Regions from separate parts of the Anaerobranca gottschalkii DSM 13577 genome, predicted to be linked through region 1. Evidence: riboswitches for the same ligand, from Rfam matches in the RefSeq annotation. Region 1 holds a riboswitch; the other holds the start of a gene.
The links. Region 1 has a riboswitch for lysine ahead of lysA (diaminopimelate decarboxylase). Riboswitches for the same ligand answer to the same signal wherever they lie in the genome.
Positions count from the first base shown of each region.

Region 2: it holds a riboswitch for lysine, as region 1 does, so the genes downstream of both, BMX60_RS06760 (Na+/H+ antiporter NhaC family protein) here and lysA (diaminopimelate decarboxylase) in region 1, are expected to answer to the same signal.

Region 1 is NZ_FOIF01000033.1:4,575-10,803, reverse strand. Features, by position in the region: gene BMX60_RS08200 (heavy metal translocating P-type ATPase) at 1-706, opposite strand, end outside; gene BMX60_RS08195 (ArsR/SmtB family transcription factor) at 733-1,086, opposite strand; gene BMX60_RS08190 (hypothetical protein) at 1,187-1,477, opposite strand; lysine riboswitch at 1,634-1,807, shown strand; gene lysA (diaminopimelate decarboxylase) at 1,903-3,204, shown strand; gene BMX60_RS08180 (50S ribosomal protein L25) at 3,325-3,900, shown strand; gene BMX60_RS08175 (hypothetical protein) at 4,013-4,282, shown strand; gene BMX60_RS08170 (LTA synthase family protein) at 4,430-6,229, shown strand, end outside.
Region 2 is NZ_FOIF01000022.1:22,002-28,230, reverse strand. Features, by position in the region: gene BMX60_RS06770 (protein adenylyltransferase SelO) at 179-1,639, opposite strand; gene BMX60_RS06765 (CBS domain-containing protein) at 1,788-2,171, opposite strand; lysine riboswitch at 2,322-2,499, shown strand; gene BMX60_RS06760 (Na+/H+ antiporter NhaC family protein) at 2,583-4,181, shown strand; gene BMX60_RS06755 (Lon protease family protein) at 4,223-6,229, opposite strand, start outside.

The DNA.
Region 1 (6,229 bases):
ATGGAACTTTTTCCCCTGGTTTAACTATTATGAGATCTCCAACCTGAACCTCCTCTGGAGTTATCCTTTCGATATCCTCACCCTTTTTAAGATTTGCATAGTCCGGCCTTATATCCATTAGTTCTGCAATAGATTTCCTAGACCTATCCACAGCTAACCCTTGAATATATTCTCCAACTTTATAAAAAAGCATTACTGCAACAGCTTCTGGAAATTCCCCTATAGCAAAGGCTCCTAAGGTAGCAAGGGTCATTAAGAAATTTTCATCAAAAACTTGCCCTTTAACAATATTTCGCCCTGCCTTAAATAACACTTCATGTCCCACTAATATATATGCAATAAAAAATATGAGAAATTCTAAAAAATTAGACCAGGTAAAAACAATTGGTAAAACAAATAATCCCCCACCTAATATAATTTTAATTAACTCATTTTTTCCTAATAAATCATGATGATGTTCTTCTATCTTTACTTCTTTTTCCTTTACAACGATCCCTGGCTCTATCATATCCACCAGTTCTTGAACCTTATCTACTATTTTTTCATTAAAATCTTTAGTATCTTCTAACTCTATTTTTAAAACCTTATTTACAAAATTAATTTGCGAACCTACTATTCCATCTATTTCTTTAATCCCTTCTTCTATTTTAGTTGCACAGCTAGCACAATTTAAACCTTCTAACTGAAACTCTATTTTTTTAGCCACTTTTTACCCTACCTCCCAGGTTTCCTCTACTTTTCCAATATATGTTCTAACCCCTGTTTAAGTACCTTATCAATATGATCATCATCTAAGGAATAATAGACAACTTTTCCTTCTTTTCTAGTTTTGACCACCCTCCCTAACCGGAGTACCTTTAATTGATGGGAAATTGCCGATTGGGACATCTGGAGTAAAGCAGAAATATCACAAACACACATTTCTTCCTTTGACAAAGCATAAAGAATTTTTAATCTTGTAGGATCTGCAAAAAGCTTAAAAAAATCCCCTAGATCTAAAAATCTATCTTCTTCTAACATTTCGTCCCTTACTTTATCAACTATATCTTCATGGATTATATTGCTCCCACATTTAAAATCTTCCATTTTACACCTCCAGTGAACATATGAACAAATATTCATATGTTTATCTAAAAAAATAATATGATAAGTAAAGATTCTTGTCAATATTTTTTCTCTTAAAAAATTATTTTTGGATTTGGAAATTATACCTGACAGCAAAGACTAAACCAAATAAAATAATCCCTCCAAAAGTTATTTTTGTATTTAAAATGGAAAGGAATTTATAAAGACAACTTAGAACCAAAATTCCCAAAGCAAAATATACTAGATTTTCACCTAAAACCTCTAAGTTTTTTTCCCTTTCTAATATTTTTCCGTAATCCTCACCTTTAATTTCAATATATATTTTTTTCCAAAAAAGATATCCGATAACTATTAAAATCAGACCTATAACAATTAAAATATTAGCTAACATCATCCAAACCACCTTTTAAAGAGTTTTATACAATACTATATTAATATCTTTTAAAATGTATTATAAAAAATTAATTTTTTTTCTTTCCCATTGACACACTCTTTCCTTTATTGTAGACTATTTCTTAATACAATTAAATATTCGCCTCATTTCTTGACATGAGGTAGAGGTCGCGGTATTTATCAGTACCTTAAGGGAGTTCGAAAGACGATGAATTTTGGGGAAAGGAAATACCGCCGAAGGGAATATACCTCAAATATATTCCCTGGGCCTAAGGTTAAGAGCCTTAGGACTGTCACAGTGTTTTCACTGTGGAGCGCTATTTCAAGAAGAAGGGAGGACTTTATGGTGTATATAGACCTTGGAGTTTCCTTTTCCTTGGTCTTTTTTTGTTACCTAATTTTAATAATAAGGAGATGTAATCTATGTATTTACAAAAACAACTAGATAGACATTATATCTTTGATAATCTAGATACGGTGGAATTAGCTAAGGAATTCGGAACTCCCCTTTATGTAATTTCTGAAAATCTTATTAAATACAAGTGTTCTCAAATACAGAATGATTTTTTAAATAAATACCCTAATACCAAAGCAGCTTATGCTAGTAAAGCTTTTTTAACTCTGGCTATGTGTAAAATCATTGAAAGGGAAGGTTTGGGACTTGACGTAGTATCAGGGGGAGAATTATTTACAGCTATTTCTGCCCATTTCCCTATGGAAAAAGTAATGTTCCACGGTAATAATAAATCCTTTGAAGAACTGGAACTTGCCATTAATAATAATGTAGGGAGGATTATAGTTGATAATTTATACGAGTTAGAAATCCTCCAAAATATTGCTAAAGAGCAAAATAAAAAAGTAAAAATTCTCTTTAGGATAAATCCTGGAGTTCCCGGAAAAACCCATAAATATATTTCTACAGGACAAATTGATTCAAAGTTCGGTATCTGTATCGAAGAAGAGTCTCTAAACTTTGCCCTTAAAAAAACTATAGATTCTCCAAATCTAGAACTTATGGGATTTCATTTTCACATAGGCTCCCAGTTATTTGATAACAAATCATATCTCGCTGCATTAAACATAGTAACAGGACTTATGAAAAATCTAAAAGATAAAATGGGATTTATTACAAAAGAGCTTAACATAGGTGGAGGATTTGGTATTAGCTATAGCACAAGGGAAAAAACAAAACCTATTTCCTTTTTCATTGATCCAATAATGAAGAGTATTGAAGATAATTGCAGCAAGTTAAAGTTAGAAAGACCTACTATTATCATTGAACCAGGTAGATGGATCATTGGCGAAGCTGGAATCACCCTTTATACTATTGGGTCTATTAAAGAAATCCCTAATGTTAGGACATATATAAGTGTAGATGGAGGATTACCTGATAATCCCCGACCTGCCCTTTATGGTGCCAAATACGAAGCCATTGTAGCTAATCGCCCTTATGCTAATAGAGAACTAACTGCCACTATTGCAGGAAAATGTTGCGAATCAGGTGATATATTAATTTGGGATATTAACATCCCATATGTTAAACCAGGGGATGTATTAGCAGTATTAAATACCGGTGCCTACAATTATTCTATGGCTAGTAACTATAACCGTTTACCTAAACCAGCAGTAGTACTGATAAGTAACGGTAAACCCCACGTAATTGTTGAAAGGGAGAAGTATGAAGATTTAATCTCTAAAGATAAAATACCTAACCATTTATTATAGAAAATACCCTTATTGACTAGTTCTTTATTATGTATATAATTAATAATAGCTTCTAGTATCAGCTAAACTATTAATTCAAATTATGTCTTCTGAAATAAAAAATTTTTAGGAGGGATAATTATGGGTGAAATAGTTTTAAAAGCTGAGAGAAGATTAAAGAAAAAGACAGGCTATTTACCTGGTGTAGTTTATGGAAAAAATTTTTCTTCAACCCCAGTTAATTTTGATTTTAATAAAGTTAAGAAATTACTTAATATAGCTGGGGAAAAAGCTAAAATCCAATTAGATTTTGAAAACAAAAAATTCTATGGAGTTATTAAAGAAGTTCAATGGGATTTATTGAACAAGGAAAAGCCTATTCATATGGATGTTCATGTAGTTCCTAAAGATGAGATAATTAATTTAGATGTTCCAATTATTTTTACAGGAATAGAGGAATTACATCAAAAAAGGCTGATTTTACAAACCTTTAAAACTGAAATTGAGGTAAAAGGAAAACTAGAAGATATTCCCGAAAAAATTATTGTAGATGTCAGTGATAAACAAAAAGGCGATTTTATCAAGGTGAAAGATTTACCAATTTCAGCTAATATAACTCTAAAAAATTCAACTGAAGAAATTATTGGTGAAATTTTAGAAGTTGATAATAATTTAGACGAAAATACAGATACCATAAATGAAGGAAATCCAGAGTAATTTATAACCCTCAATTATCCAAAAGATAATTGAGGGTTTTTTATTAAATATGCATAAATTTCAAGAATCTTAATAAAATTTACGGAGAAAAGTTAATAGGAGGGGATTAGAAATGCTCCCAGTATTGTTAATTGGAAGAAGGCGAGAAGTAGGTAAAAAAGCAAAAGGATTTATACCTGGAGTAATTTATGGCAGTAACTCAAAAACGATCCATGTTGAATTCGAAGAACAAGCTCTAAGAAAGGTTTTGGAAAAATGTCGTTTAAAAAATCAAATCACTATCCAATTGGAAGATAGAGAAATTACTGGGAAAATAAAAGAAGTACAGAAGCATTTAACTAAAAATCGCTTATTACATGTTGATATTCAAGCAATACATTAAACAGGCCTGTCAGTGTTCCAATTAACTCCATTCAAGGAATTAATTGGACTTATTTTTATCTTTCACCTTAAAAAATTGTTAATAAATTTAGTTTATTATTAACATAAGAAAAAAATTATAGGTACTTAAACTTGAGGTGAGAATATTATGAAACCTTTTAAAACATTATTTTACTTGATCTTTTCCCTATTTACTATGGAATTTATTCTGAGAATAACTACTGTAAAATCTATTTTATCCTATGGTTTTTTTATTTCTTTGCTCTTTAACCTTTCTTTTGCAACAGCATTTTTTTTAATTTTAAATTTTTTTAGTAAAAAATTCCTTAAACATGCTGTTGCCGTAATCTTTCTGGTAGTTTTAGCAATTATCTACTCATCCCAAATAATTTATTACCAGTTCTTCAGGACTTTCTATCACTTATATTCTGCTAGTAATGCCGGGCAAGTCAGCGATTTTTGGAAAGATATTTTGTTAGTAACAGGGAAAAACCTCCAGTGGGTAATTTTAGTTTTCACCCCAGCTTTAATTTTATTTTTCCTAGGGAAAAAAATAATTTCTAGCAAAACTATCAAATACAACCTTAAGTTTTTGCTAGTTTTACTGATCATATTAACACACCTTTCAGGAGTGTTGGCAGTATATAAAGGGGGAAGATATACCAATTCTCCTTATGATCTCTACTTTAAAAATAGTAATCCTCTCCTTTCTGTGCAAAATTTAGGACTGCTAACTACTATTCGCTTAGATTTACAAAGGATGATAACCAACTGGACCCCTGTGGTAGATGTTTTTATCCCAGATCCAGTAGATACCGGCGATGATGATCCAGATGATAATGATGAGCCAAAAGAAAGGGAATATAATGTACTAAACATCGATTTTGATTATCTAATTGAAAAGGAGAAAGATGAAACCATTAGGTTAATGCATGAGTATTTTAAAAACCTTCAACCTACCGCTAAAAATGAATATACCGGAATTTTCCAAGGATATAACTTAATTTTGATAACTGCCGAATCATTAGCACCCTTTGCTATAAATAAAGAAATAACCCCTACTTTATATAAGCTGGTCCATGAAGGCTTTTATTTCCCTAACTTCTATGTTCCCCTTTGGGATGTCAGTACCTCTGACGGAGAATATATGGGGCTTACCAGTTTAATACCTAAAAGTGGTGTTTGGAGTTTTAGGGCTTCTTCCAACATTTCCCTACCCTTTGTTATGGGGAATCAATTAAAGAATCTAGGTTATAAAACGGTGGCTTACCATAACCACACCTATACCTACTACGGTCGACATCTATCCCATCCTAATATGGGTTACGATTATAAAGGAATTGGCAATGGCTTAGATGTAAAAAGGGTATGGCCAGCATCAGACCTGGAAATGATGGAGGTAACAGTTGATGAATATATCAACAATGAACCTTTCCATGCTTACTATATGACAGTAAGCGGTCATTTACAGTACAACTTCATAGGGAACAATATGGCTATGAAAAATCGGAAATTAGTAGAACATCTACCATTATCTACTCAAGCCAAGGCATATTTAGCAACTCAGATTGAATTAGATAAGGCTTTAGAATATCTCCTGGAAAGATTAGAAGAAGCGGGTATCGCTGAAAGGACTTTAATTGTAATGAGTACAGATCACTATCCCTATGGTTTAGAACATGATACTATCGATGAATTATCAGGTTTTTATGTTGACCGAGATTTTGATATTCATAAAAGTCCACTGGTAATGTATGTTAAAGGAATGGAACCTAAAAGGATAGATGATCCGGCATGGGGTATAGATATTATTCCTACTATTTCTAATTTAATGGGACTTGAATTTGATTCCCGACTTTTAATGGGAAGGGATATTTTCTCAGATTCTGAACCTTTAGTGTTCTTCCGTAACATGAGTTTTATTACCGATAAAGGAAGATATAATGCT
Region 2 (6,229 bases), on a different contig from region 1:
ACGTTCCGAAAGCTCTATTGAGCCATGGATGGCGAATTAGAGCGGTACCCTTCTTCCTATTAGATAGAAGCCTTAAATCTCGACGGAGACTTTGTTAGAATGTTTAATTACCACAGCCTTTAAAAAATGACTTTGTCTACAAACTGAGATCTTCTTAAAGGAAGATCTTTTTAATAGACTATGTTCCACAAAAAGTCCTATAAGGTGGACATCCCTTTGGTGGAGGAGAAATATAATAGTCGTTATTTTCATCATAGTTATAGGGTTTTTCTAGAGCTTTAAGGAGATTTTTCATTACAGAATAATCGTTTCTTTCCACCGCCCCTTCTAAAGCCTCTTCTACTCTATGGTTACGGGGAATAATACTTGGATTTACACTTTTCATTAACCTTTCTACTTCTTCTTTTCCTTGAGGTTGTCTCCTTAGTCTATTTTGCCATTTATTATACCAATATTTGAATTCCTGTTTTTGTAATAATTCATCTTGCAAATCCCCTAAAGTCAATGCTCTAAAGGTATTTGTATAGTCACCTTGATACTTTTCCAAAATATCCAACAAAGTATGGATTAACTGTTTATCTTCTTTTTCCTCATTGAATAATCCAAGCTTTTTCCTCATTCCATTAAGCCAATAACTATCAAATAATTGGAAGTACTTATCTAAAGAGCATTGAGCAATTTCCAAAGCCTTACCTTCATCGGAATCTAGTAAAGGTAATAATGTCTCAGCAAATCTCGCCAAATTCCATGCCCCTATTTTCCCTTGATTCATAAAAGCATACCTTCCATGTCTATCTATTGAACTAAAAACAGTTTTGGGGTTATAAGTATCTAAAAAAGCACATGGTCCATAATCAATAGTTTCACCACTAATAGCCATATTGTCAGTATTCATCACTCCATGGACAAAGCCAATTAGTTGCCAACTGGCAATTAGTCTTGCTTGCCTTCTTATCACTTCATCTAAAAAGTATCGGTAAGGTGATTCTGATGAAAAGGCTTCAGGAAAATGGCGGTTTATTGTATAGTCTGTTAAAGCTTTTAGCTCCTCTAATGTTCCCCACCTAGCTCCATACTGAAAAGTTCCAACCCTTATGTGACTAGAAGCTACCCTAGTTAAAATTGCCCCAGGTAATTCTTTTTCTCGAAATACCTTTTCTCCAGTAATAACAACAGCTAAGCTTCTTGTAGTAGGAATGCCTAAGAAATACATTCCCTCACTAATAATATATTCCCTTAACATCGGTCCTAAAGCAGCCCTTCCATCTCCCCCTCTAGAATAAGGGGTTTTACCTGAACCTTTCAATTGTATATCAACCCTTCCCCCAGATGGAGTAATATGTTCTCCTAGGAGATGGGCCCGACCATCTCCTAGCATAGTAAAATAGCCAAACTGATGACCAGCATATGATTGGGCTATAGGAAAGGCTCCTTGGGGAATTGAGTTTCCTGCTAAAATTTCTATCCCTTCTTTTTGGGCTAACTTTTCAGTATCTAAACCTAGATCTTTCCCTAGATTATGGTTAAGTATAGCTAGTTTGGGATTAGAAACTGGAGTTGGTTTTATTACACTATAGAATATTTTAGGCAAAGATGGATAGCTATTTTGAAAATTCCATCCAATATTTTTTTCTGCCATCTTATTTCTCCTTTAAATTTTATAGATAAAGATATACTAGTTATATTTTTTTGCAAAGATAAACCCTTTATACTAAAATAACTTCTAAAATCTTGCCTCCACTAAAATGGATATTAAAAATATAATAAAATCCCCAAACAGGGGACTTTTACATCAAAAAATTTTTGATACAATAATCAACTATATCTTCTATAGATAAAATACCCACTACCTTAGTCCCTTCAATTACTGGCACTGCAATAATATCATTTTCCCTAATAGTTTTAGCAGCAGTTAAAAGGGAATCTTCCGGTGAAACAACTACTATTTCTTTAGTCATCACCCAATCTACAGGGCAAACCTCGTAATGACCAGGTTCGATTAAAAATCTATAAATATCTGCTTTAACGACTATTCCAATTAAGTTCCCTGAGCTATCTACTACCGGCATGCCGTTAATATTATTGTTATTCATTATTTGTAAAGCTTTTTCCACCGTTTCTTCCTTTTCTACAGTAATAACGTCCTTTTTCATCAAATCTTTAACCTTCATCAAAACCACCTCCTGATGTATACATTCAACATTAGGATAGTTAAATCCTGCTTAATAGTCTTAATTTACTAAAAGTTTTGACCTTATAAAAACCCTTGACATTTTTCCAATTCTGTTGCAAAATAAAGTTCGTGTAAAACTTAATATGGTAAAGATGATAGAGGTGCGGTGTCTAATAGTACTATATCTGAGGTAAGCACAATGAGGGTATAGGAAAGGAGCCATCGCCGAAGCATAGAGTCGATGCTTTAAGACTCTATAGCTGGTTCTGCATAGAAGATATGTAGAACTGTCACAAACCTGAAGTTTGTGGAGAGCTATCATAAAAGGTTAGTCATTTTTATTATGCCTATATACCTTTTTCATTGATAGTCTCTCCTCCAAAAAACAAAATTAAGGAGGAGTTTTTTTATGCCAGAAATTTTTACCCTATTACCACCTGTGGTAGCCATTTTATTGGCCTTTATTACAAAAAATGTTTTGTTTTCACTTTTTATCGGGGTATTGACAGGAACTTATCTAATAAGCCTTCATTCCCATGGATTTATACTTAGCTTTTTTTACGGTTTTTTAGAAGTTATCAATATGATTCTCTCTTCCTTGGCAGATCCTTGGAATGCCGGGGTAATCCTTCAATGCCTGACTATTGGAGGGTTAATTGCCTTAATCTCAAAAATGGGAGGAGCAAAGGCAATTGCAGAATCACTGTCTAAAAAAGCAAAGTCTGCAAAGAGTACCCAACTTATAACTTGGGTTTTAGGACTTTTCGTTTTTTTCGATGATTATGCTAATTCCCTAATCGTTGGACCGATAATGAGACCTGTTGGAGATAAAATGAAGATCTCTAGAGAAAAATTAGCCTTTATCATCGATGCCACCGCAGCCCCTATTGCTGGTATTGCCATCATTTCTACCTGGATTGGTTATGAAATCAGTTTAATTAAAGATGGTTACGCCAGCATTGGACAAACTGTTAATGCTTATGAAGTCTTTATTCAAACAATACCATATAGGTTTTACAATATTTTTATCATGGCATTTATCATTTTAACAGCTGTTTTAGCCAGAGAGTTTGGCCCAATGTTGAAAGCAGAGAAAAGGGCGAGGAATTTAGGAAAAGTTTTAGCCGATGATGCCAAACCCCTCCTTTCAACAGAAAACTCAAGTATTCAAGAAAAAGAGGGAATAAAGTTAAGTATTTGGAATGCCATTATCCCTATTAGTTCTTTAATCATCTTTGCCTTTTTAGGATTTTACTATAGTGGATATACCGAGATAATGTCAGGAGATGAGCTGGAACTGATTGAGATGATTAAAAATAGTCCTCTAGCTTTCTCTACATTAAGGGAAATTTTTGGTGCTTCAGATGCCAGTATCGTTCTTTTTCAAGCTGCCTTTTTAGCTAGTATAATTGCAATTGTCATGGCAGTATCCCAGAGGATAATGGGTATAGGGGAAGCTATCGATACATGGTTAGAGGGAGTAAAGTCTTTAATAATTACCGGTGCTATCCTTTTACTAGCTTGGTCATTGTCCGCTACTATAAAAGAGTTGGGAACAGCTTCTTACTTAGCTAGTATTTTATCAGGGACATTGCCTAGTTTTCTCCTCCCTAGTTTAATCTTTGTATTAGGAGCAGTGATTTCCTTTGCTACAGGTACATCCTATGGAACTATGGGAATCCTTATGCCTTTAGTTATCCCCCTTGCAAATACAATGTCCTCTGACCCTACCTTGATCACAATTAGTATCGGTGCTGTATTAACCGGTGCTATTTTTGGTGACCATTGTTCACCAATTTCCGATACTACCATTCTTTCATCAATGGGAGCTATGTGTGATCACCTCCACCATGTTAAAACCCAGTTGTATTATGCAATAACAGTAGGTATTGTAACGGTAGTAGCAGGTTATTTACCAGTTGCTTTAGGAATACCTGTATGGATTTCTCTATCCTTAGGAATTATTAGCTGTTTCCTTTTAGTGAGGTTTGTAGGAAAACCTGTTTAATAAATACCCCTTCAATCTAAGTTAGATTGAGGGGGTATTCCTTATTCCGTCTTTCCTAACTCTTTCAATTTCTTAGTAATCAAATAGTTTAATGTTCCTTCTGGGTATTCTCCCCCTTTATCTTTCTCTCCCATCGGTATCCCTGTTAAAATTTCCATTCCTTGATCAACGTGACTTATGGCATAAATATGAAACTCATTTTTCTTTACAGCATCAATAACTTCCTCTTTTAACATAAGGTTATTTACATTCTGTACTGGAATGATAACCCCTTGCTTACCAGTTAAGCCCTTTAACTTACACACATCAAAAAAACCTTCTATTTTTTCATTTACTCCTCCAATCGGCTGAATTTCACCCTTTTGATTTACAGAGCCTGTTACTGCTATAGATTGTTTAATAGGCACTCCGGCGATACTGGAAAGTATGGCATATAACTCAGTGCTAGAAGCACTATCACCATCAATCATAGAATAATTCTGTTCAAAGGAAATACTAACCGTCAAAGACATCGGTTCCTTTTGAGCATACCTATCACCAAGAAAACCACTAAGGATTAGTACCCCTTTATCGTGAAGGCTGCCACTTTTTTTCACTTCCCTTTCGATATTGATAATTCCAGGTTTGCCTTTATATGTTGAAACTGTAATTCGACTAGGTTTGCCAAAACTGTATTCTCCAGTTCCCATAACCACTAATCCATTGATTTGTCCTACTTTTTCACCATCTACATCAATTAACAATGTTCCTTCTTTAAACATTTCATTCAACTTTTCTTCATATTTACTATTCCTATAAATTTTTTGTTGTATAGCCTTATCGACATGAACTTTAGAAATCACCTTTGCCCCATCTAGTTTTGCCCACTGATCAGCTTCATAAAGGATTTCCACAATTTGATTAAAACGGGAGCTGAGCTTTTGTTGGTGATCTGCAAGCCTAGAACTGTATTGGATAACCCTTGCAACACCTGATTTATCAAAATGCTTTAGCCCTTCCTTTTCACAATGGGTTGCTATAAATTTTGCCATCTTATAAATGTTTTCCTGATTTTTAGTCATTTCAATATCAAAATCTGCCATAATTTTAAAAAGTTTTCTAAAGTCTTCATCTAAATTATATAGCAAATGATAAGTGTAAAAATCTCCAATTAAAATCACTTTAATATCTAATGGAATTGGCTCTGGCTTTAAACTTGAGGTGACAATATATCCCATCATTTTGTTTAATGACTCTATATTTATTTCTCCAGTCTTTAAAGCCCTCTTCAAACCTTCCCAAGAAAATGGTTGAGTCAAAACCTCCCTAACATTTAGAATTAAAAAACCGCCGTTAGCCAAATGAAGGGAACCAGGTTTAATTTGGAGAAAATCAGTTTTTAGAGCACCCATCTCACTCTTATATTCAACAATACCTAATAGATTATATAAAGTTGGATTAGTTTCATGGATTATCGGTGCATGTTTTAATTCCGAATTATTTATAAAGAGATTAACTTTATACCTATTAAAGAAAGATTCATCGGTTTTAATTGGTATTTGAAAAATTTGAGCTAATTCCTCTTTTCCTTCTTTTTTCTTAAATTTTGTTATGTTTTCTAAAATATCCTTTTGTAATTCTTCTATATATTCCCTAACTCCTTCTTTCTGCCCATATCTTTCTTCAAGTTTTTTAATATGGTAATTAAGCAAATTACTAACTACTTCTGTATCTAATAATTTAAAAAGTTCTCTATAATGGTCCTCTAACCCTTTCAATTGATTAAAGAATTCTAAGGTATCTAAATTTAATTTATTTGACCGTTCCCTTAAGTCCTCTATTTCCTTTGATGAAAGATTATTGTATTCTTCTCCCTTCATAGGGCGACCATCTATCAAGGGGATTGTCACTAAACCTTGTTCTGTTTCCTTAAAAATGAATCCATACTCCAGAGCTTTTTCATTCAACTGGTCAATTATCTCTTGATTTTTTTGTTGATAATCCTTTAACAGCTCATTTCTCTTAACTTCATAATCTGTTCCAGTAAAGGCCACGGGGATATCATTCCG